Regions from separate parts of the Photobacterium sp. GB-1 genome, predicted to be linked through region 2. Evidence: riboswitches for the same ligand, from Rfam matches in the RefSeq annotation. Region 2 holds a riboswitch; each other region holds the start of a gene.
What was found. A riboswitch is a leader RNA that binds a small molecule or an ion and turns the genes downstream of it on or off. The one in region 2 is predicted to bind thiamine pyrophosphate.
Positions count from the first base shown of each region.

Region 1: it holds a riboswitch for thiamine pyrophosphate, as region 2 does, so the genes downstream of both, thiC (phosphomethylpyrimidine synthase ThiC) here and thiB (thiamine ABC transporter substrate binding subunit) in region 2, are expected to answer to the same signal.
Region 3: it holds a riboswitch for thiamine pyrophosphate, as region 2 does, so the genes downstream of both, thiD (bifunctional hydroxymethylpyrimidine kinase/phosphomethylpyrimidine kinase) here and thiB (thiamine ABC transporter substrate binding subunit) in region 2, are expected to answer to the same signal.

Region 1 is NZ_PYOB01000016.1:153-7,946, forward strand. Features, by position in the region: tRNA gene C9J45_RS14640 (tRNA-Asp) at 31-107, shown strand; gene crcB (fluoride efflux transporter CrcB) at 325-708, opposite strand; gene C9J45_RS14650 (universal stress protein) at 914-1,336, shown strand; TPP riboswitch at 1,461-1,558, shown strand; gene thiC (phosphomethylpyrimidine synthase ThiC) at 1,677-3,596, shown strand; gene thiE (thiamine phosphate synthase) at 3,596-4,813, shown strand; gene C9J45_RS14665 (HesA/MoeB/ThiF family protein) at 4,803-5,588, shown strand; gene thiS (sulfur carrier protein ThiS) at 5,589-5,801, shown strand; gene C9J45_RS14675 (thiazole synthase) at 5,803-6,567, shown strand; gene thiH (2-iminoacetate synthase ThiH) at 6,577-7,689, shown strand; gene C9J45_RS14685 (aminopeptidase P family protein) at 7,741-7,794, opposite strand, start outside.
Region 2 is NZ_PYOB01000013.1:69,259-77,052, reverse strand. Features, by position in the region: gene C9J45_RS13540 (PhoH family protein) at 1-1,187, shown strand, start outside; gene thiQ (thiamine ABC transporter ATP-binding protein) at 1,269-2,003, opposite strand; gene thiP (thiamine/thiamine pyrophosphate ABC transporter permease ThiP) at 1,990-3,600, opposite strand; gene thiB (thiamine ABC transporter substrate binding subunit) at 3,613-4,602, opposite strand; TPP riboswitch at 4,716-4,829, opposite strand; gene C9J45_RS13520 (DUF547 domain-containing protein) at 4,857-5,639, opposite strand; gene leuD (3-isopropylmalate dehydratase small subunit) at 5,780-6,382, opposite strand; gene leuC (3-isopropylmalate dehydratase large subunit) at 6,398-7,794, opposite strand, start outside.
Region 3 is NZ_PYOB01000028.1:18,365-26,158, reverse strand. Features, by position in the region: gene C9J45_RS18990 (glycosyltransferase family 2 protein) at 1-82, shown strand, start outside; gene C9J45_RS18985 (GtrA family protein) at 75-455, shown strand; gene C9J45_RS18980 (hypothetical protein) at 452-1,606, shown strand; gene C9J45_RS18975 (MATE family efflux transporter) at 1,832-3,202, shown strand; gene C9J45_RS18970 (DUF3080 domain-containing protein) at 3,295-4,377, shown strand; gene C9J45_RS18965 (DUF5062 family protein) at 4,509-4,769, shown strand; tRNA gene C9J45_RS18960 (tRNA-Val) at 4,989-5,065, shown strand; tRNA gene C9J45_RS18955 (tRNA-Val) at 5,104-5,180, shown strand; tRNA gene C9J45_RS18950 (tRNA-Val) at 5,221-5,297, shown strand; tRNA gene C9J45_RS18945 (tRNA-Val) at 5,338-5,414, shown strand; TPP riboswitch at 5,681-5,781, shown strand; gene thiD (bifunctional hydroxymethylpyrimidine kinase/phosphomethylpyrimidine kinase) at 5,881-6,726, shown strand; gene C9J45_RS18935 (M66 family metalloprotease) at 6,808-7,794, opposite strand, start outside.

The sequences.
Region 1 (7,794 bases), on a different contig from region 2:
TCGGATAAAACGAAAGTTTTATCTCCGTGTGGAGCGGTAGTTCAGTTGGTTAGAATACCGGCCTGTCACGCCGGGGGTCGCGGGTTCGAGTCCCGTCCGCTCCGCCACTTTATTAAAGAAACCTGAATCGAAAGATTCAGGTTTTTTTTTCGTCTGAAGATAAGTGCTATAAACATAGCTAAGAAATATATAGCGTTACTTAGAATTTTAATCTAAATAGAGTAATGAATTACTTGTTGTTCTTCTTCATTAGCATAAAGTGATGACTCGTTTAATTTAGATATAAAAAAACCGCCATGCAGGCGGTTTTTTATCGGTTATCTATTAACTTTTCATCATAAGCTGGTAGCCAACATAACAAGCAGCAATGCTGACAATAACGTTAAGTAAAATGTTTAAGCCTGCTTTGAAAAATTCACCTTGTTGCATCAAGACAACATTGTCCATTGAGAACGTGGAGAATGTTGTTAGTGCGCCTAGGAAGCCTAAACCGATAATAGGTCGCCATGGTGCAGCTTCAATCATTCCTTGATTAAGTGCTGACATCAATAGCCCCATGATCAAGGAGCCCAGCACGTTTACGGTTAAAGTACCGTATGGGAAGCCACGGCCAAATAGCATTACGCATAGCTCAGAAATGAGGTATCTTGAGCAGGCGCCGAATGCACCACCAAGCGCGATGAATCCTAGTAATAAATATTGGCTCATTGGGATCTCGTTTATATTTTTAGGTAATGATAGAAAGCGCTCATGATAATCGCTAGCGAGAAAAGTGAGAACTCTCCAAAAATGCAATCATTGATTTAAGTTAATATTAAATAGTCAGCGTAATACTTAGTTGTATAGCTATATTTATAGCATCATAATCATAAATAATGAATTTACTATGAGCCTTAGCTCAAGGAGGCTAGGTATGTCGCTTTACCAAACAGTGTTATTAGCGGTTAATCCTGAAGATAAAAATGCGCATAAATTGATGGTGAAAGCTGGCGTTATCGCTGAGCAAAATCACGCTGATTTACATGTTGCTTATGTTGAGCCAGGGATCGGAAACGTAAGTTTTATTGATGTGGAAGTTGAGCTACAAGAAGAGCATGATGCGATTGCAAAAAAACGCATGAAAGAGTTATCTGATTTAATTACAGCTTCTTCTCATAAAGTTAAAGCGATACATACTGCAGATGGCGATGTTTCAAAGCATATAGAGGCTTTAGCAAAAGAACTGAATGCTAGCCTAGTGATCACCGGTTACCATAAATCGACTTTTCACTTGTTTGGTGATTTAAGTGATTCTTTGGCTAATCACCTAGGTTGTGATGTATTAATTTCACAGTAACAACGAATAAAATATGCAATGTAATAATAAGCCGTGTTGATGCACGGCTTTTTGTTGTTTGTCACTTTTTATTATTTTTCTCAGTATAAAGGTTGTTGCACTATAACGGCTTCTTTATACTCATTGCTACTTGTCGGAGTGCCATATGGCTGAGACCGCATTGCGGGATCCGTTGAACCTGATCAGGCTAATACCTGCGAAGGGAACGAGAGAATGTCTTCTGCTACATATCTTAAGGGATCACTGTATGCATCTGCATAGCTGTACTTAGGTACACACCTCTTGTTTACGCCCATCCGCCAAGCATTTTCCCCTACATTGAAAAATCAAGGAAACTGCTATGTCGAATCGCAAGCAAGCGAGACTGGAAGCGAAACAATTTATTGAATCATTAACAGCACAACCATACCCGAACTCACAGAAAGTGTATGTTCAAGGTAGCCGTCCTGATGTGCTTGTTCCTATGCGTGAAATCACTTTAGCTGATAGCTTGGTTGGTGGCGGTAAAGATAATCCTATCTTTGAGCCTAACGAGCCTATTCGCGTTTACGACACTTCTGGTTTTTACACTGATCCTGAAAAAAACATCGATATCTATAATGGCTTGCCGTTAGTGCGTGAGCAATGGATCGCAGAGCGTGACGATACTGAATTACTAGAAGGGTTAAGCTCTGAGTATGCCAATGAACGTTTAGATGATAAGACGCTTGATGAGTTACGTTTTGCGGAACGTGCGCGTATTCGTTGTGCAAAAGCTGGGCGTTGTGTGACGCAATTACATTATGCGCGCCAAGGTATTATTACGCCTGAGATGGAATATATCGCGATCCGTGAAAATATGGGTCGTGCGAAATACCGTGATGAAGTATTAAACCAACAACATCCAGGTGTGAGCTTTGGTGCTAATTTACCAAAAGAAATTACGCCTGAGTTTGTGCGTAAAGAAGTGGCTGAAGGCCGAGCAATTATTCCTGCCAACATTAACCATCCTGAAACTGAGCCAATGATCATTGGCCGTAATTTCCTTGTTAAAGTGAATGCCAATATTGGTAACTCAGCGGTGAGTTCATCGATTGAAGAAGAAGTTGAAAAACTTGTCTGGTCGACCCGTTGGGGTGGCGATACGGTAATGGATTTATCAACTGGTCGAAATATTCACGAAACGCGTGAATGGATCATCCGTAATAGCCCTGTTCCGATTGGTACTGTACCTATGTACCAAGCACTTGAAAAAGTAAATGGTGTGGCTGAGAACCTTAACTGGGAAGTGTTCCGTGACACATTACTAGAGCAAGCTGAGCAAGGGGTGGATTACTTCACTATCCATGCTGGCGTACTGCTTCGTTATGTACCTATGACGGCGAAACGTGTAACCGGTATTGTATCGCGTGGCGGCTCTATCATGGCGAAGTGGTGTTTGGCACACCATAAAGAAAGCTTCCTCTATCAGCACTTCCGTGAGATTTGTGAGATCTGTGCGCAATACGATATTTCACTATCACTGGGCGATGGCTTGCGTCCAGGTTCTGTAGCCGATGCTAATGATGAAGCCCAGTTTAGTGAACTACGCACATTAGGTGAGTTAACTAAAATTGCATGGGAATACGATGTGCAGGTCATGATTGAAGGCCCCGGTCACGTACCCATGCACATGATTAAAGAAAACATGGAAGAGCAGCTAGAGCATTGTCATGAAGCGCCATTCTATACCTTAGGCCCACTGACGACAGACATCGCACCGGGTTATGATCATATTACATCGGGTATTGGTGCGGCGATGATTGGCTGGTATGGCTGTGCAATGCTTTGTTATGTGACACCCAAAGAACACTTAGGCTTGCCTAATAAAGACGATGTAAAAGTCGGTCTTATCACTTATAAACTCTGTGCCCATGCTGCTGATTTAGCAAAAGGCCACCCTGGTGCACAAGTGCGCGATAATGCCTTATCTAAAGCGCGTTTTGAATTCCGTTGGGAAGATCAATTTAATCTCGGTCTTGACCCTGAAACGGCGCGTGCCTATCACGATGAAACTCTCCCTCAAGAGTCAGGCAAAGTTGCCCATTTCTGTTCAATGTGTGGCCCTAAATTCTGTTCAATGAAGATATCTCAAGAAGTACGAGATTACGCTAAGGGGTTAGAAGACTCAGAAATCGCGATCAAGCTATTAGATGATCCACTTGAAGGCATGCAGCAAAAAGCACAAGAGTTTCGATCTAAAGGTAGTGAGTTATATCACTTAGCTAAAGAGGAAAGCTAATGAGCACCTTAAGCTTACCAAAGGTCTTATCGTCTCTGGTGATGCATATTGAGCCATTATTAGCCTCTGCTGCAGAGTATCAGTTAGGTGAGCAAGTCACGTTAATACCATCAAGCCAAGAGTGGATAGAGGTATCGACGCCCTCTTGCGTTAAACGAGTGGGCTTTGAACAAGCCTGCTCCACCCAGCTAATTGATTATGTATTTCAAGATCAATGGATGCCTTCAGAGGTAGATCTTTCGTTGATCAAAGCGCAAATACTGAAACGATCTAACGTTGTGGTATGTGGTTTACCAGTCAATGGTGGTTATCTTGATCTTTGGCATCATAATGGTGACGTTCGTGGTTGTTTCAGTGTTGAGCTTGGTAATGCGACTCAACAGAGAGCGATGTTATTGGTGGCACTCGCGCTTGATTACCCCTTAGAAGATGCTCTAGTTCTGGCAAGGGCGTATGCCCAGTCAATGCAGATGGGCATTTGGCCAACCGAGCGTGAGGCTTTCCCTGACATCGTTTGTGCTAATTTTTCAAAGCTGTTAGATATTGGTTGGCAAGATCAATGTCAGCCAGTTGAAGCTTTTGCAGCTGTTGATAGTGAAAAACTGAAGTTATATCCGGTGGTGGATTCCGTCCAATGGGTTAAGCAGTTACTTGAATTGGATGTGAAAACCACTCAGCTGCGGATCAAAGATCCGAATGCACAAGGTTTGAAGCAAGATGTTGCTCATGCTATTGCGTTAGGTCTGCAGGCAAATGCGCAGGTCTTTATTAATGACTATTGGCAACTGGCTATTGAGCATGGTGCTTTTGGGGTGCATTTGGGACAAGAAGATTTAGCGGTCGCTGATCTCAATGCCATTCAACAAGCGAATCTTCGCTTAGGGATCTCAACCCATGGGTATTACGAGATATTACGTGCGATGGCATTTAATCCCAGTTATATCGCCCTTGGTCATATTTACCCAACCACAACCAAGCAAATGCCGTCATTACCGCAAGGCGTTCACCGCTTAAAGCTGTATCAACAATTGATTGGCAATACGTTTCCAACAGTGGCAATTGGGGGGATTGATTTATCTCGTGTGCCCGTCGTTTGGAAAACAGGAGTAAGTAGTGTTGCGGTGGTACGCGCGATCACCCAGTCAAGTGAGCCTGCGATTGCCGTCGAACAACTCAATCAATGCTTATCTGAGCGGGAGGTGAAGGATGACAACTGACAGACTCTCTGATACTGCTTTTATTCGATATAACCGACAAATCATGCTGGAAGAGATGGGAGAGCAGGGGCAACTTGCACTTAACAATGCCAAGGTATTGATCGTCGGTGCGGGAGGTTTAGGCTCAGCTGCTGCAATGTATCTAGCGGCTGCGGGTGTTGGGTTACTGGTGATTGCTGATGATGATGAGGTTGAGAGTTCGAACTTGCAGCGTCAGGTGATTTATCGAGAAACCGATGTGTCACTCAATAAAGCGCAAGCAGCCTGTGATCAGCTTTTAGCATTGAACCCATTGGTACGAACGCGTGCAGTAAAAGCCAAGCTTGCAGGTTTTCAACTCGTAATGGAAGTACAACAGGCCGATATTGTACTTGATTGCAGTGACAACTGGGCTACCCGTTATGCGGTCAATCAAGCTTGTTATCAGCATCAAACACCACTGATTGCCGGTGCGTCGATAGGTTGGCAAGGACAGTTACTGGCGTTTGATTTCAGGCAGGCCTCACCGTGTTATCAATGTGTGTTTCCATTTAGTACTGAAGCGTCACCACAAGATAAAAATTGTCGTAGTAACGGCGTGATGGGGCCTGTTGTTGGCACTATTGGAACGTTACAAGCGCTTAATGCGATCAAAGCTATCGCAGGTGTTGGTGAAGTTGGGTTTGGTTTGCTACAGCAATTTAATGGCTTAACAGGAAAATGGCAGCAGGTATCAATCGATGCTGATTCTGGTTGCCCTGTGTGTGGTCAGCAAGATCAAAGAGAGGTTGTGTAAATGGCTACCATGATAAGTATCTGGTTGAACGATGAATCTATGTCTTGCGAGGCTGAGCAAACCGTTCATCAATTTGTTAAGCAGTTAGATTTACCCATACAAGGTACTGCGGTCGCGATAAATCAGCGCATTGTTGGAGCCAGTGAGTGGTCGACAACCGTCATTGCTGATGGCGATCAGATCGCGTTATTTCAAGCGATAGCTGGAGGTTAATATGTTGACTATTGCAGATAAAACATTCACATCGAGACTGTTTACCGGAACAGGTAAATACGCCAATCGTGATGTTATGGCAGAATCGATTTTAGCGACAGGCTCTGAGCTCGTGACTATGGCACTAAAGCGGGTCAATATCGCTGAGCGTGATGACGATATCTTAGCACCATTGATCCAAGCAGGAGTGAACTTACTGCCTAATACGTCAGGGGCGAAAAATGCCAAAGAAGCGATCTTTGCCGCGCAGTTAGCCCGAGAAGCATTGGGGACGAATTGGCTAAAATTAGAAATTCACCCTGATCCAAAATACCTGATGCCTGATCCGATTGAAACGCTAAAAGCGGCTGAGCAATTGGTAAAAGAAGGGTTTGTCGTACTGCCTTACTGTCATGCCGATCCTGTGCTTTGTAAGCGATTAGAAGATGTGGGTTGCGCTGCCGTGATGCCATTAGGTGCGCCGATTGGCTCGAATAAAGGGGTCGCTTCTCGCGATTTTCTTCGCATTATTATCGATCAGGCGCAAGTACCTGTGGTGGTGGATGCGGGCATTGGGGCACCTTCTCATGCCGCAGAAGCGATGGAAATGGGGGCTGATGCGGTATTGGTCAATACTGCCATCGCAGCGGCAAGTGATCCGATTGCAATGGGGCGTGCATTTAAATTGGCCGTGGAAAGTGGTCGTATGGCCTATGAAGCGGGTCTTGCAGGTAAGGTGAACCATGCAATTGCATCAAGTCCATTAACGGCATTTCTTAACGATTAAGGAGCCAACATGAGCTTTGTGGATGTTTGGCAACAAATGGATTGGGATGATATCCGTTTGTCGATTTATGCTAAAACGGCTACCGATGTTGAGCGTGCTTTAGGAAAATCAACGCTGGATCTAGAGGATTTCAAAGCCTTAATTTCCCCTGCGGCTGAACCTTACTTAGAGCAAATGGCACAACTCTCTGCGATGCTAACACGTCAGCGGTTTGGTCATACCATGAGTTTTTATGTGCCGTTATACCTTTCGAATCTGTGTGCCAATGCGTGTACCTATTGTGGTTTTTCGATGGAAAATCGCATTAAGCGCCGTACCTTGGGTGAACAAGAAATAGAGCGAGAGTGTGAGGCAATAAAAGCGCTAAATTTTGATAGTGTGTTACTGGTCACTGGCGAGCATCAAACTAAAGTTGGTATGAATTACTTTCGTGATGCGATCCCTCAAATCAAACAGCACTTCAGTTATTTGGCAATGGAAGTACAGCCACTAGAGCAAGATGAGTATCAAGAGCTGCGACAACTTGGTTTAGATGCGGTGATGGTGTATCAAGAAACTTATAATGCGCCAACCTATGCGAAGCATCATTTGCGAGGCAATAAAACCAATTTTGAATACCGCTTAGCGACACCAGATCGGTTAGCAAAAGCCGGAATAGACAAGATTGGGATCGGTGCTTTGATTGGTATGGAAGAATGGCGCACGGATTGTTTTTTTGTTGCCAGTCATTTGGCTTATCTTGAGCGGACGTATTGGCAAAGCCGCTATTCGATTTCATTCCCACGTTTAAGACCCTGTACTGGTGGATTAGAGCCTAAATCGGTGATGACGGATCGCCAACTGGTGCAATTGATTTGTGCTTATCGGTTGTTTAATCCTGAAGTTGAGCTGTCGTTATCGACTCGAGAATCACCGCATTTTCGCGATAACGTATTGCCTTTGGGGATCACTAGTATGTCGGCGGGCTCTAAAACCCAACCGGGCGGATACGCCGATGACTCGCCAGAGCTAGAACAGTTTGCGATCAGTGATGAACGCTCGGTCGCAGATGTCGCTACAGCGGTCAAGCAAAAGGGATTTGAAGTAGTGTGGAAAGATTGGCACCCCGCCTATTCCGGATAATAAAAAGCCAGTACGTGATGCGTACTGGCTTTTCTTTTTCTTATCTAAGAGTTAGCGGCTTAGCGGTGATGTCGCTTGCGTTAGCCACTCAAGATCACTACCTGC
Region 2 (7,794 bases):
ATATATTCCACGACGCACCACCAGAGCAAATTTCGGCTGGTATTCCTTTCAACGACAAAGTGACTCATAGCGGTACTATTGCTATTTTTGCTGACTATGAAGTAAAACAAACCGTCCATGCCTTTAGTGATAAGGCGGGTGACAATCGTATTCTTAATAGCGTTCTCTTTCTGCAACAAAAACATGCACCACGTTCTGTGGTATTAGTGACTAAAGACATCAACATGCGACTGCGTGCCAAAGGTGCAGGCGTCTTGTATGTTGATGATTATCGTACCGATCAGTTGATTGATGATGTCGCATTATTAACCAAAGGCTTTCATCGCTATCACGGCGATTTTTGGGAAAATGTTGCTGAGTGCCAGTCGGAAAATAGAGGTCGTTCAACCTTACATACCTTACCTAAAAACTTATTTGAAACTCCCTTTGTTAATCAATATTTACTGGATGAAGGCAATGATTTTGCCGCTAGAATTCAAAGTATTGATGATGAAAGTGTCACCATTAAAGACATTAGCCAAGAGCGACTAATGCATCGACAAGCTTGGGGCGTTAATCCTAAAAATATTTATCAAGGGATGGCGCTTGATGCAATGCTTGATCCTCGGATTGACTTAGTGATCTTAACGGGCCCTGCTGGTTGTGGTAAAACCATTTTAGCGATGGCTGCAGCACTTGAGCAGGTCATTGAAAAAGGGATGTATGACAAAATTATTGTCACTCGTAATACACCCGAAATAGCCGAATCAATTGGTTTCCTACCGGGTACCGAAGAAGAAAAAATGATGCCATGGCTGGCAGCGGTTACCGATACTATGGAAGCACTTCATAAGCATGATGTTTGTACTGATGGCTCAATGAAGTACATTTTTGATAAAGCCAATATTCAATTTAAATCGATTAACTTTATGCGTGGGCGTTCTATTCAAAATGCCTTTGTTTTACTCGATGAATGTCAAAACTTAACAGCGTCACAAATTAAAACTATTATTACCCGATGTGGTGAAGGCACAAAAATTGTGTGTTCGGGTAACCTTGCTCAAATTGATTCCAACTATCTATCCCCAGTGACCTCGGGATTAACCTATATTGTTGAGCGCTTTAAAAACTTTGAAGGTAGCGCCAATATTTATCTCAACGGGGTGGTTCGAAGCCGTCTAGCGGAATTTGCCGAAGAAAATCTTTAATCACTAGCAAGAAGAATAAGAAAAGCGAGCACATTGGGTGCTCGCTTTTTTGTTTATATTGTTACTTATTGCATTCTGCGGTTATGTTTCTGGTAGGGTTAAACCGAGATAGTTTTTAAGCTCAGGTAATACGGGATTAGATAAAACATCACAGGTTTCTCCTACCGCTTTGATAGTACCTTCATTAATAAAAATACATTTATTGGCAATTTTTTCGGCATCTTCAGGACTATGAGTGATCATCAATACCGTCATATTACGGGTTGTGGCTAATTGCTTAACGAGGTTTAACATCTCCGCACGCAGTGCAGGGTCAAGGGCCGAAAATGGTTCATCAAGCAGTAGCAAAGGGCGCTCTCGTAATAAACATCGCGCTAATGCTACTCGCTGACGTTGCCCGCCAGAAAGCTGCTCAGGTAAACGCTCAAGATAGGTATCAATCCCCACTTGTTTCGCTGAGTTAATTACTCGCTGTTTTTGCTCTGCGGTAAGTTTAAGGTTTGGGTTGATACCTAACGCAATATTTTCAAACACACTGAGGTGAGGAAATAAATTGTGCTCTTGAAATAACATCGAGAGTGGACGTTGTGCAGGCTCTAGCTGACAGATAGATTTGCTATTAATGGTGATCTCACCGCTATCAGGGACGAGAAAGCCAGCAATGAGTGCTAATAAGGTACTTTTACCTGCGCCACTTGGGCCAATGAGTGCGGCGATATCTCCCTGCTCAAGCTGTACATCAAAGCTCAACGTCATTGCAACCTCATTTTTGTGTTGAGGTAAGTAGGTATAGTTGAGTTGATTAATGTTTAGCATGATGAGCTCCTTGGCGATGGCGAGTAACAACAAGATACTCGACGGCACTAAATAAACCTAAGCTGAGTAACAGTAAAACCAGTGCAGCAACAGCAGCGGCATCCATTCGGTAACTGCCCATGAGTTCAAATAAATACAATGGCAGCGTTTGAAAGTCTTGACTGCCAAATAATGCAATCGCACCTAAATCCCCCAGAGATAAGACAAAGCTAATAGCGAGAGCTTGGGCAATAGGGGCACGTAACGCACGCCACTCAACCAAACGTAATCGCGATAGATGCGTCATCCCTAAACTGCGACATAACGGATTATATTGCTGCGCGAGGTGGAGCATTGGTTGACTTAATGTTTTGATTACATAGGGCAGTGCCATTAGGGCATTAACACCGACCACAACCCAAAACGCAGCACTGTAAGCATCAGTATATTGGCGCAGTAAAAGAAAAATACCAGTACTTAACACTAACCCAGGTGTCACTAAAATCACTGTGCCGATCATTTCAATCCCGTCAGCAGCCAGTTTTTTACGTGCTAAGCGTAAGCTACGACTCGTGATGAGGATCATGACGCCAAGACAAAATGCTAATAAGCAGGAAAATAGTGCGATATGGAGTGAGTTAGTGATTGCTGACCATAACTGCTTTTGTTCTAAGATATTAAATAATTGATGGTTAATACCCGATACAAAGACGGCAATGATCGGTGGTATAACAAACACTAACGCACTGATGATCCAGAATACATCCCAACATTTAGCGCGCCATGTATCGTTATAATTCACTACCTTTTTGCTGATAGAGCCGTTTAGGGTAGAAAGCGGTTTAGCAAAACGTTGGGTAAAAAGCACTAATGAGCAGCAAAGTAGCATTTGCCATAAGGCTAAAATCGCACCTGTCGCTAAATCAAAGTCATAACGCAACGCTTGATATATGGCGAGCTCGATAGTGGTTGATTTAGGACCACCGCCAAGCGACATGATCACGGCAAAGCTGGTAAAGCACAACATAAAGACTAAACCCGCGATATGCGGCAGTTGTTGGCGTAGTCGAGGCCATGCAATTAAGCGAAATTTACTCCAGCCAGTAATACCTAAATGCGCCGCAAGCTGATGTTGCTCTGCGGGGATACCGTCTAGGCTTTGCAGTAGAAAACGAACGGTCAGTGGCAGGTTTAAAAATACGTGCGCCAGTAAGATCCCGCTTAAACCGTAAATGTTTAATGGCGGTAAGCCTAGTATTTCTAGGTTATGACTGATCAATCCACTTTTGCCATAAATCGATAATAAACCAAAAACAGCAACCAAGACGGGCATCACGAGCGTCATCGCAAATAAACGTAATAGCAGAGCTTTTCCTACAAACTGCCGTCGTGAGAGTGCATAAGCAATGGGAATCGCTGGGATGATGCTAAATAGAGTCGACAAGATGGCTTGATAGAAGCTAAATCCTGTTACATGTCGCAGATAAGGATCATGCCATAGTGTTGATAGTTGCCAGTCGTTAGCTTGGCTGATTAAGGCGGTGAGCGCGGCAACAACAACAAAAGTGATCAGCCCGGCACTGATAATGCCGGGCAATAAGGTAATGCGTTTGTTCAAAGTCTTAAACCATTACTGAGTGAGGGCTTGCTGCCACTCTCGGATCCAGGCTTTGCGATGTGTTGCCACTTCGTCGGCACTAAATTCAAGTGCTTTGCTTGGTACGGTGAGTTCATCAAAACCTTTCGGTAGGCTTTGCTTTGTTACTGGATACATCCAGTTGTGGGTAGCAATTTGTGACTGAAAAGCATCACTTACAATAAATTGCATAAATTGATCGGCAAGTTTTGGATGTGGGCTATTTTTCATCTTCGCTGCCACTTCAACTTGCATATAATGGCCTTCTTTAAAGTTAGCCGCTTTGTACTGGTGTTTGTCTTCAGCAATGATGTGATAGGCTGGTGATGTGGTGTATGAAAGCACCATATCTGATTCGCCTTTTAAGAACATGTTATAGGCTTCAGACCAACCCTTAGTGACGGTCACGGTGTGTTTCGCTAGTTGCTGCCACATTTCAGGGGCTTTATCACCGTAGACCGATTTGATCCATAACATTAGACCTTGGCCAGGGGTTGAAGTACGAGGATCTTGATAGATAACGCTGATATTTTGATCTTTGATCAGAGCATCTAAACTCGCTGGTGGGTTTTTCAGTTTATCGCTGTCATACACAAAGGCAAAATAGCCGTAATCATAAGGGATGAAAGTATCATCACTCCAACCTTTAGGAAGCGTGAGCTTACTGGTATCAACATCATTTTTTGCTAATAGGCCGGTATTTTTCGCTTCTGTCATTAGGTTGTTATCTAGCCCTAATAACACATCTGCTTTACTGTTTTTCCCTTCAAGACGAACGCGATTTAAAATCGATACGCCATCTTCTAAAGAAACAAAATTGACCGTACAACCATTACATTGTTTTTCAAACGCTTTCTTTACTACAGGACCAGGACCCCAGTCGGAAGCAAAGGAGCTGTAGGTATAAACATTAAGAGTATTGTCTGAGGCGAAAGCTGAGCTTGCAACTAATGACAGAGAGATTAGGGGAAGAAGAGTGTTTATTTTTTTCACTATGCGCTCCGAGATGTCCTGCATCCTTGGGACAAAAATTGAAAGAGAGAGCGGCACAGGTTTGAGTGCTGTTGCATCATGCAATGGTCAGCGAGCTCGAAAGCATGTTCGAGCATCTCAATTCCTACGCCAGCATTACCTGGTTCAGGTTCAATGGGTCCTGCTATAAAGCACGTATGCCTAACAATCTCAGCCAAATGGCTCCCCAATGAGAACAAACTATTGTACCTGCAACTGTATCGAAGTTATAGCTTCTGATTAAGTTGCCAATTATAGATGTAATGGATCTGAGTGAATTGTAGGTTAGGCGTAATACGATAATGATTAAGGTGTTGTTGTAACTCAGTTAACGATCCAAAATCAGTTTGATACCAATCATAGATAGATGACAGTGTGATGCCATTTTTTGTTATTTTTATTGCTTTTTCACTATTAATAAAACGTGTTGCAGCTTGATCTAACTGGGAGTCTAATCGATCGCTATTAAACGCTTTAGGCAGTAAATCAGGACAACCAAGACTGGCACAGTTGACTGCGTAGTGGATCCTAGGATCTTGCCAGATAGGGCGTAAGATCCGATGTTCAATATCGTTTAAAGTTAGCTTTTTATTATTAATGGTAATAATGGTTTGATCCCATGGTCCAAAGCTAAATAAACCTCCCAATTTAGTGATTGATTTTACAGGGTAATTATCAATAATTAATTGAACGGTTAGGGCGTTATATAAATTAACCCAATAGGCAAATTGAACATCACGATTATAACGGTGAGGATTTTGGGCACTGAGTCGCTTAATATAAGTTGCTAGCTTTTGTTTGTCTGCACTTGATACTTGGTTATAACGAAATAAGGTTTGATCCGGTTGAATGACAAGATATTTATCGAGTAGTTGCTGCCAATCTTGATGACTGATCTTGTTTGTGTTTTTAGGATCATGAGGTTGCCAATATGACCAGAGTTCGGATTTTGGCGCAGCAAAGATCGGCAGAGTGAATAACAGCAGCCAAGTGGCAATAACAATACGCATATTTTTCCTATTAATATAATAAGTAACAATATTGATTAAGACCGTAATAAGTATTGGCTAATTTCATTATCTTTTTGATATTTTAAATAAAAACGCCCTGTTTATATTAAACAGGGCGTCCGATTTCAGATGATGTACGATTACGCTAAGAAGCGAGGAATACGGTTTTCAAAGTCTGTAATTTTATCTTCGTGTTGCAGTGTCAAACCGATATTGTCTAAGCCATTTAATAGGCAGTGACGACGGAATTCATCAATTTCAAAGGTGTACTCTTTACCATCCGCACTGACGATCATTTTTTCAAGATCAACCGTGATCTGTGCGCCTTCATTTTCATCGACATACTTAAATAAAGTGTCAACGTCTTGCTCAGAGAGACGTACGGGCACCATTTGGTTATTGATCGAGTTACCATAGAAAATATCGGCAAAGCTTGGCGCAATCATAACTTGGATACCGTAATCAGCAAGCGCCCACGGTGCATGTTCACGAGAAGAGCCACAACCAAAGTTTTCACGCGCCAGTAAAATACTCGCGCCTTGGTAGCGAGGGGCGTTCATAATAAAGTCAGGGTTTGCCTGCTCGCCTGCATCATCTAGAAAACGCCAATCATGGAAAAGGTGCTTACCAAATCCAGTTCGAGTTACTTTCTGCAAAAACTGTTTTGGAATAATCGCATCGGTATCAATATTTGCCGTATCTAGCGGTACAACTAAACCTGTGTGTTGTTTAAAACCTGTCATGTTCAAATCCTTTTGTTACACCGATGCGGCATCTAGTTGGCGAATATCAACAAAATGTCCGGCACATGCCGCTGCTGCTGCCATGGCTGGGCTAACTAGATGAGTACGCCCATCACGACCTTGACGGCCTTCAAAGTTACGGTTACTGGTTGACGCACAACGCTCACCGGGACCTAAGCGATCGTTATTCATTGCCAGACACATTGAACAACCGGGTAGTCGCCATTCGAAGCCTGCTTCAATGAAGATTTTATCAAGCCCTTCTTTTTCAGCTTGTGCTTTCACTTGCTCTGAGCCTGGAACGACTAAAGCTTGTACGTTAGCGGCAACTTTACGCCCTTTGGCAATGGCTGCTGCTGCGCGCATATCTTCAATACGTGAGTTAGTGCATGAACCAATAAAGACTTTATCAACGGCAAAATCAGACAGGGCTTTGCCAGCTTCTAGTCCCATGTAAGCTAATGCTTTTTCTGCAGAGGCTTTTTCAACGGGATCGTTAAAGCTTTCAGGGGCAGGGATTGGCTCATCAACGGCAATCACTTGACCTGGGTTTGTTCCCCATGTCACTTGCGGCTTTATGTCTTTAGCATCGAGCGTTACAACGGCATCAAACTCGGCGTTCGGATCGGATTTCAATGATGTCCAGTATTCTACTGCGGCATCAAAGTCTGCGCCTTTCGGGGCAAATTCACGATCTTTAATATAATCAAAGGTCGTTTGATCCGGTGCAATTAAACCTGCTTTAGCGCCTAGTTCAATCGCCATATTACAAACGGTCATACGACCTTCCATTGTAAGGTCTGTGATTGCTTCGCCACAGAACTCAACCACATAGCCAGTACCGCCAGCTGCGGTTGTTTTACCAATGATGGCAAGGACGATGTCTTTTGCTGTAATGCCTTCAGCTACTTTACCTTTAACTTCAATCTTCATGGTTTTCGCACGAGATTGTTTTAAGGTTTGGGTGGCTAAGACATGTTCTACTTCCGAGGTACCAATACCGAAGGCCAGTGCACCAAAGGCACCGTGAGTCGCGGTGTGTGAGTCACCACAAACAATGGTCATACCCGGCAGAGTAATACCCAGCTCAGGCCCCATGACGTGTACAATGCCTTGATATTTGTGGTTTAAGTCATACAGGGTGACACCAAACTCTTCACAGTTTTTTGCCAGTGTTTCCATTTGAATACGTGCCATTTCCCCCGATGCATTGATATCTTTAGTTTGGGTAGAAACGTTGTGATCCATCGTGGCGAATGTTTTTGATACTTGACGCACTTTACGACCCTTCTCACGCAAGCCATCAAAAGCTTGCGGGGATGTCACTTCATGTACAAGGTGACGGTCGATATATAAGATCGGGTTTTCCCCTTCTGCTGCAACGGCAACATGGGAATCGTAAACTTTTTCAT
Region 3 (7,794 bases), on a different contig from region 2:
TGTCTATGGGAAATATAGTGAAAAAAACACACAACCTCTTGTTACAGAGACAGAAAAAGAGTTAGAAACCATCAATGAATGAGTCATTTTTAAAGCACTTTTGGCAATTAAATCGATTTGCAATTATTGGCTTACTTGCAACAGCCGTACACTTGTCTGTTGTTAGACTATATTTTTTCCAAATCCAAGATCCATCAGAATACAGTGCCAACGTGATCGGTTTTAGTATTGCTTTTTTAGTGTCTTACTTTGGACATCGCCACTTTACGTTTGGACAGAAAGGATCATTTTTAAAATTTTTGGCCGTATCATTGATGGGCTTTTTTATTAACAATTTAATCCTTGCTTCATTGTTGAAATCTGCAATGTTCTCAGGTTGGCTGGCGGTAACAATATCAACCCTTTGCGTACCTGTAATTACCTTCATCTTGGCTAAATTTTGGGTGTTTAAATGACTACATTAAGCTTACCTTCAATCAAAATTAGTCAACAAGAATGGCTGACCATTATATTTGCCGTTATTGTGAGTCGCACCGTTATCTACTGTTTAGGTTTATGGGGAGTAGCCGAGTTTGCTTCTGGACATTATGCTGAACAGCCTTTATTGCAAACTATTTGTCGCTTTGACTGTGTCTGGTTTTATCGGATCATCGAAAATGGCTATGATTTAGTGCCACAATGGCTAAGTCAAAAGAATGCGGCTAACTGGGCATTTATGCCTCTACAGCCCTTTATTGGTTGGATTTTTTCAAAATTTTTCTTTTTTGAAAACCCAATTAACAATGCCCGCTTAGGTTTAGTCATAGCGTCAAACTTAGCGTTTTTATTCAGCCTGCCGATTATTTTAATGGCGTTAAAGCAGCTTAATTTCAGCAAAGCAACGCAGTCTGCTGCTATCTGGTTATTGTGCTTTTCACCTTATACTGTGTATTCAACTGCAGGCTATACCGAACCGCTCTTCATTGTTTTCGTGACTGGTGTATTCCTGTTTAGTTATCGCCAACAATGGGGATGGGTCGCTATTTTAGGTCTATTAGCCGCTATTACCCGTAACCTTGGAGTGTTCTTGGTTTTTCCTGTACTCATTATTGCGATTCAACACTACGGTATAAATAGCTTTTTTCGCTTAAAAACCCCGGCACTGAAAGCAATTTCAGCCATATGGGTGATCCCTTTCGGCTTTTTCACCTATATGGCTTATCTCTACTTTCATGTAGGTGATGCGCTGGCTTTTGGACACATCCAAATTGCATGGGGACGTCAATTAACCAATCCGTTTCACTGGCTCCTCTATGGTTTTGAAACAGGCGGCCCTAAGCTTTACTTAGCCATCATGGCGATACTCGCGTTTATACTAAATATCTATTTGGTCGCGCGTAAATACTACGCTGAAGCCATATTTATGTTCATTTGTTTGATATTACCGCTGTCATCAAATTTAAATGCGATGCCTCGTTATGCGTTTGGGTTGTATCCAACCTTTTTTGGCTTACTTTTACTTATTGAACGTTATCCGAATATTAAAACACCAATGCTATGTGTCTTTAGTGCAGCAAGTACTTTTATCGCGATTGGCTTTTACAGCCATATGATGTTTACGGTTTAACTTTCTCGATAAAACAGCAGCTTAATGAGTAAACACTATCTACTAAGCTGCTGTTATTCCCACCCCAAAGCAATAATTATGTAAATTGCCAATATTCTGTTTTGGTTATACGCCTTTTGTTTATATAATCCTGAAAAATCATTGGCAGTACAAAATAGAATGCCATAGAAGCATTTTAATACTTGACTCCTCCCCTTTATATTCCTCTTTTTGGAGCCAAAAATAGTGCATAACTATAAAAAAGAAACCGCGCAGCTTATAAAGCTTGCCGTGCCTGTGCTCATTGCCTCTGTTGCACAAACATCGATGGGCTTTGTTGACACAGTGATGGCGGGTAGTGTCAGTGCGACTGACATGGCAGCCGTTGCTGTTGCTGCAAGTATTTGGTTACCTTCTATCTTATTTGGTGTTGGTTTACTTATGGCACTTGTGCCCGTGGTGGCACAACTTAGCGGCTCAGGTAAAAAAGAGCGTATTCCGTTTGAAGTTCAACATGGCTTCTACCTTGCGATCTTAATATCCATCCCAACCATGTTGATATTGTATAACGCGGGTTCTTTAATCCATTACATGAATGTAGAGCCTGTATTAGCAGAAAAAACGGTCGGTTACTTATATGCCGTACTTTTTGCTGTACCTGCTTTTTTGTTCTTCCAAACTCTAAAGAGTTTTTCTGAAGGTTTATCTTTTACCATTCCAGGCATGGTGATCGGCTTTTTAGGCTTACTGGCCAATATCCCACTAAACTGGGTTTTCGTTTACGGAAAGTTTGGAGCGCCTGAATTAGGCGGGATCGGCTGTGGTGTGGCAACAGCTATCGTCTATTGGTTCATGTTTTTTGCGTTACTAGCGTATGTCTTAATTAATAAACGGTTAAAGAGTGTTGGGGTATTTAGCACATTTTATCGCCCTCAATTAAAAGCGCTTTCACGTTTATTTAAACTAGGCTTTCCCGTTGCAGCTTCGCTATTCTTTGAAGTTTCACTGTTTGCTGTTATTGCCTTACTGATTTCACCATTAGGCCCAAATAAAGTAGCGTCGCATCAGATAGCGATGAACTTCTCATCACTGGTGTATATGCTGCCAATGAGTATTGGTGCAGCGGTGAGCATTCGTGTTGGCCACAAAATGGGACAACAAGATATTGATGGTGCACGTATTGCAAGCCATTGCGGTTTAATTGTCGGTACGGCTTTAGCTATTTGTACCGCTATGATGACGGTTATTTTCCGCGAAGACATTGCCGAGCTCTATACTCATAATCCACAAGTCATCGTGCTTGCTGGGCAATTATTACTACTTGCAGCGATCTATCAATGCAGTGATGCCGTTCAGGTTGTTGCTGCAGGTGCGTTACGTGGTTATAAAGATATGCGTGCCATTTTCTTTTGTACATTCATCGCTTACTGGCTAATAGGACTACCATCAGGTTACGTCTTAGGCCTAACAAACTGGATTGTGCCAGCAATGGGCCCGCAAGGTTTTTGGATTGGTTTTATTCTCGGCTTAACTGCGGCAGCCATTATGCTTGGTTGGCGAATACACCATGTGCATAAACTTGATGCTGAAAAGCAACTTGAAATGTCATACCGATAACACAAAAAGGCGATCATCAGATCGCCTTTTTTGATCTAATATTGATAATAATCAGTATGATGAATATTCACTTAATGCTTTAAGAGACGCCTATGCCTTTATCTATCTCTACTTTCCTTCATAGACTGTCTCTACTACTGATCATCTCAATATTGTTGATAAGCTGTAAAAACAATAACAATGAAGACGCCTTTGATACCTATCATCAGCGTCTGGCTAATGTACTCGATATAGACAAAACCCCCTTTCCTGAAACGCCCTTACAACTTTTACCCGCGAAACGAGAGCTTATTCAGCCTTTAGCGGATATTAGAATTGGTCTACTTGATGCCTATGAATTACGGCAATGTGGCTTATTCCAATTGATTGCAGAGCGAAATTCGATTTTGGGTAAAGTTCAAGATAAAACCCGCGGTCTCCGCTATGAACTTTTACTATTAGATGGGCTACAGTATTGTTTAGAAACACTGCCTAAAGACTCTGATTTATTAACCGAGCTAGCACCTATTTATCAGCAAAAGAAACAGCAGCTCCCATTGGTTTTTTGGAACACGCTTTTTACTGGAGAAGAATGGCGTAAACAGTTAACGCTAGGCCATCATCTACTTGAAAGTAATCAAACCACTCAATTTAACGCTAGCCTAAGCGCATTTAGCTATATCAATAATTTACTTTCAAATAGCATCAAACGCTCAAATAACATCACTGCACCTTATTCTAACAAGGATAAATATCAGGATCTTTTTGAGCACCAACAACAAATTTATAATAGCCGATATATTGGTGATCTTTTCTATTCAATGCAGCGCACCACAACATTGCTGAACACAATTACAGAACAACTTACTCAGTCACAAGATGCAATTTTGTGTGGCAAAAATATGAATCAGCAAAAAGCACAATATCTTCGTAATGTTTTCTATAAGTTTTATGTTCCAACTATCCAGCCTTATTTATCAACACTTGATTCACAATATCGACAAATACAGCCCGTTTTACAGCAGATACTTCAACAATTGAATCAACCGAATATTCACCTCTCCTCACCGATGCAAACCTATATAGCATTCTATGTTGATGGCGATCTGTATCAGCAATTTCATGAAGCCACATTAGCGCACGTTAAATTCTGGCAACGTCTGTTTAAACAATGTAAATTCAAAGTTGGACAATAACTTTATTCTAATTTGATAGAATAACTTTGCTTCAAAAATTTGAGCTTTAAACTAAAATTTAAACTCAGCTTCTACAGTCGCGAAGACAATAAATTTGTATATATTTTCGCTAAGGGATATAGGAGATACGCATGAAGAAAACCAAGAATGAAGCAAAACTTCTCAAAAAAGCATTAGAAATAGGCTTTGCATTCGCGAAAAAACAAGGTTTTGGCGATTTAGACCGCAGTGTTGGCTCTACCGACCGTGTTGAGTGTATTTATCGCTTACTGGTTGATTGTAAACAAATCACTCCTCTTGCCGTGGATCAAGAGGACGGCGTTCATATGAAACATAAGCTGGTTTTATGGATCAGCCGCTTACTTCCGCCCGATCACGAACTTTTAAACTAACCTATCTGCTTGTGTAGCGCACATTCTGTTGCGCTACACATTACATTTAATTGGCAATGCCCTACTTAAAAATATGACTTCGACTATTTCATCACCATAATTTTATTAAAACTGGCTATTGTGCAAGCAAACGCACTGAATTTACTAAAAAATCCAACTTTAATACTTGCCTCGTTACAAGTGACTCGCTAATATGCTTGTCGTTCAGTAGAACATATTACGAGCGTAGCTCAGCTGGTTAGAGCGCTACCTTGACATGGTAGAGGTCGGTGGTTCGAGTCCACTCGTTCGTACCAATTTATGATTAAAACCAGAAATCATAAATATACAATTTGCGTCTGTAGCTCAGCTGGTTAGAGTACTACCTTGACATGGTAGGGGTCGGTGGTTCGAGTCCACTCAGACGCACCAAATATTATGAAGTGATTCACACTTAATCAGTTCATCTTATACGAGCGTAGCTCAGCTGGTTAGAGCGCTACCTTGACATGGTAGAGGTCGGTGGTTCGAGTCCACTCGTTCGTACCAATTAATGATTTAAACCAGTAATCATTAATTAACACGATTTGCGTCTGTAGCTCAGCTGGTTAGAGTACTACCTTGACATGGTAGGGGTCGGTGGTTCGAGTCCACTCAGACGCACCAAATTTAAACAAAAAGCCTGCTTAAAAGCAGGTTTTTTTGTCCTCAAATATAAAGTCTATTCTTTTTTAAACTTGTTCCCATTTCGTTATTACCCACTAAAACAACGCCGACTTTCCACCGCTATTTCATAACTAAAAAGTAAACCAAACCACGTAATTTATGTATTCAAAACACAATACCTCATACGAGTACATTTTCGGTTATAAGCTGATGTAACCCCTTATTTTATAAGTACGTGACAACAAAACGTTTATCTATTAGGATTTGAGAGTTAGTCGGGGGGCATTATGCTGAGATCACAATTTAAGTGGGACCCGTTGAACCTGAACCAGTTAACACTGGCGGAGGGAACTAAATAAACAATATTCGTATTGTTTAGCCAAGTTATCACTGGATCTCATCACTTCACATCAACCGATCCTTTCAGACTTGGCACCGGTTCCTAACGCGTAATTAGGAATCTGTTATGTCATCACACACCAATAATACATCCCATGTTACAACGCCTATCGTTTTAACTATTGCTGGCTCTGACAGTAGTGGTGGCGCGGGTATTCAAGCCGATATCAAAGCTATTTCAGCAACTGGTGGCTATGCTTGTTCGGTGATCACTGCAATTACGGCGCAAAACACCCAAGGTGTTAGTGGTATTCTTCCTATTCCTCTTGTGATGATAGAACAACAGTTAGATGCTGTTTTTACCGATCTCAACATTCAAGCCGTTAAAATAGGCATGCTTGCCGATAGTGACATCATCACGCTAGTTGCGAACAAAATAAAAGAGTACAAGCCACGCTATCTTGTGATTGATCCCGTTATGGTTGCCACCAGTGGTGACTTATTATTACAACAGTCAGCCATTAGTACATTAAAACAAAAACTACTTCCATTAGCTGATCTCATCACGCCTAATTTACCTGAAGCCGCTGCGCTGACAAACAGCGAGATCCCACACAATCATACAGATATGTTGGGATTAGTCAGCAAACTGCGTGACATACAAACAAAAGCCATACTGCTTAAAGGTGGGCACCTAGAAAGTGATTCAGAAAGTAATGATTTATTGATATTAAGTGACGATATTATCGAGCTAAAAACAAAACGTATTGATACCCACAATACCCATGGTACTGGCTGTACCCTCTCTTCAGCTATTGCTTCTTACCTTGCTCAAGGTCATTCGATCGAACAAGCAACACAGCGTGGCAAAGAATATATTACCTCTGCCATTTCAGCCGCTGATCAGCTCAATATTGGTCGTGGTCATGGCCCTGTGAATCATTTTTTCACTCATGATCCAAATAGAGCGTAATAAGTGGAATATCATATAGCCTGATATAAAAAAGCGGTGATTTTACTCACCGCTTTGATTTATATAGTAAATATTATGTGATTACAGTTTTGTCCAAGCATCTTGCCAATAAGCACTGCTTGCTGGGGCATAAGAAGCACTTGAGCACCAACCTGAATTAGGCCACGGTTTACATTGATATAACTGCTCATCGCTAGCACGAACAATATCCCCTTGTTGGTAAACTGTGCCCGCTTGATACGTTGGATATTCTCCCGGCGCAGGTGGCGTCACTTCTGGTTTGACTGAGGTACAACCTTCGGTTGCAATTTGTTTCCAAACACCCCACTCACCCGTTGTTCCCGGCTCTTCACCTTTTGTCCACCAACCTGCTAGCCATACCACACCGTTGTGGCTGACTTCATCTCCTGCAACATAAATACTTTGTGCACTCCATGTGTTTTCGCACACTGCGCTACCTTCAACCGTCACAACACGTTGCGCTTCTGTGGTTTGTTGTGCGCTGTCAGTAATACGGTAATTCAAAGTGTAGTTACCAGCTAGGCTCGTATTGACTTCACCTTTGATAATAATATTGGCCGTTATGTCGCCATCTTCTGCATCTTTTGCGGTAATACCTGTTTTTGCATCAAAGGTATCACCGAGTTGAATAGTCGTATCGCTAATCCCTTCTAACACAGGTTTTGCACTAAACACTTCAACTTTACGCGCAACAACAGATTCACTTAAAGCACTGTCATAAGCTTTGTAAGTTAGCGTGTAATGACCCACTTTATTGGTATCAACAGTACCTTCAACCACGATAGAGGCAGTGACATCACCATCGTAATCATCTGTCGCTGTTACTCCTGCAAGTGGCGCAAATAAATCACCATGTGCAACAACAATATCGTCAACACCTGTGATAACGGGTGCTTTTCCTGCCTCCGTTGTCACAATACTTGCTTTTAACGACGCTTTTGCCGGCACTATATCCATTGTATTTAATACTTCACCACCACAGCTAACTTCTGCGCGGTATGGTTTCAGTGCACTTTCAATATTGATGTGAAAACGGTTCATGTGACC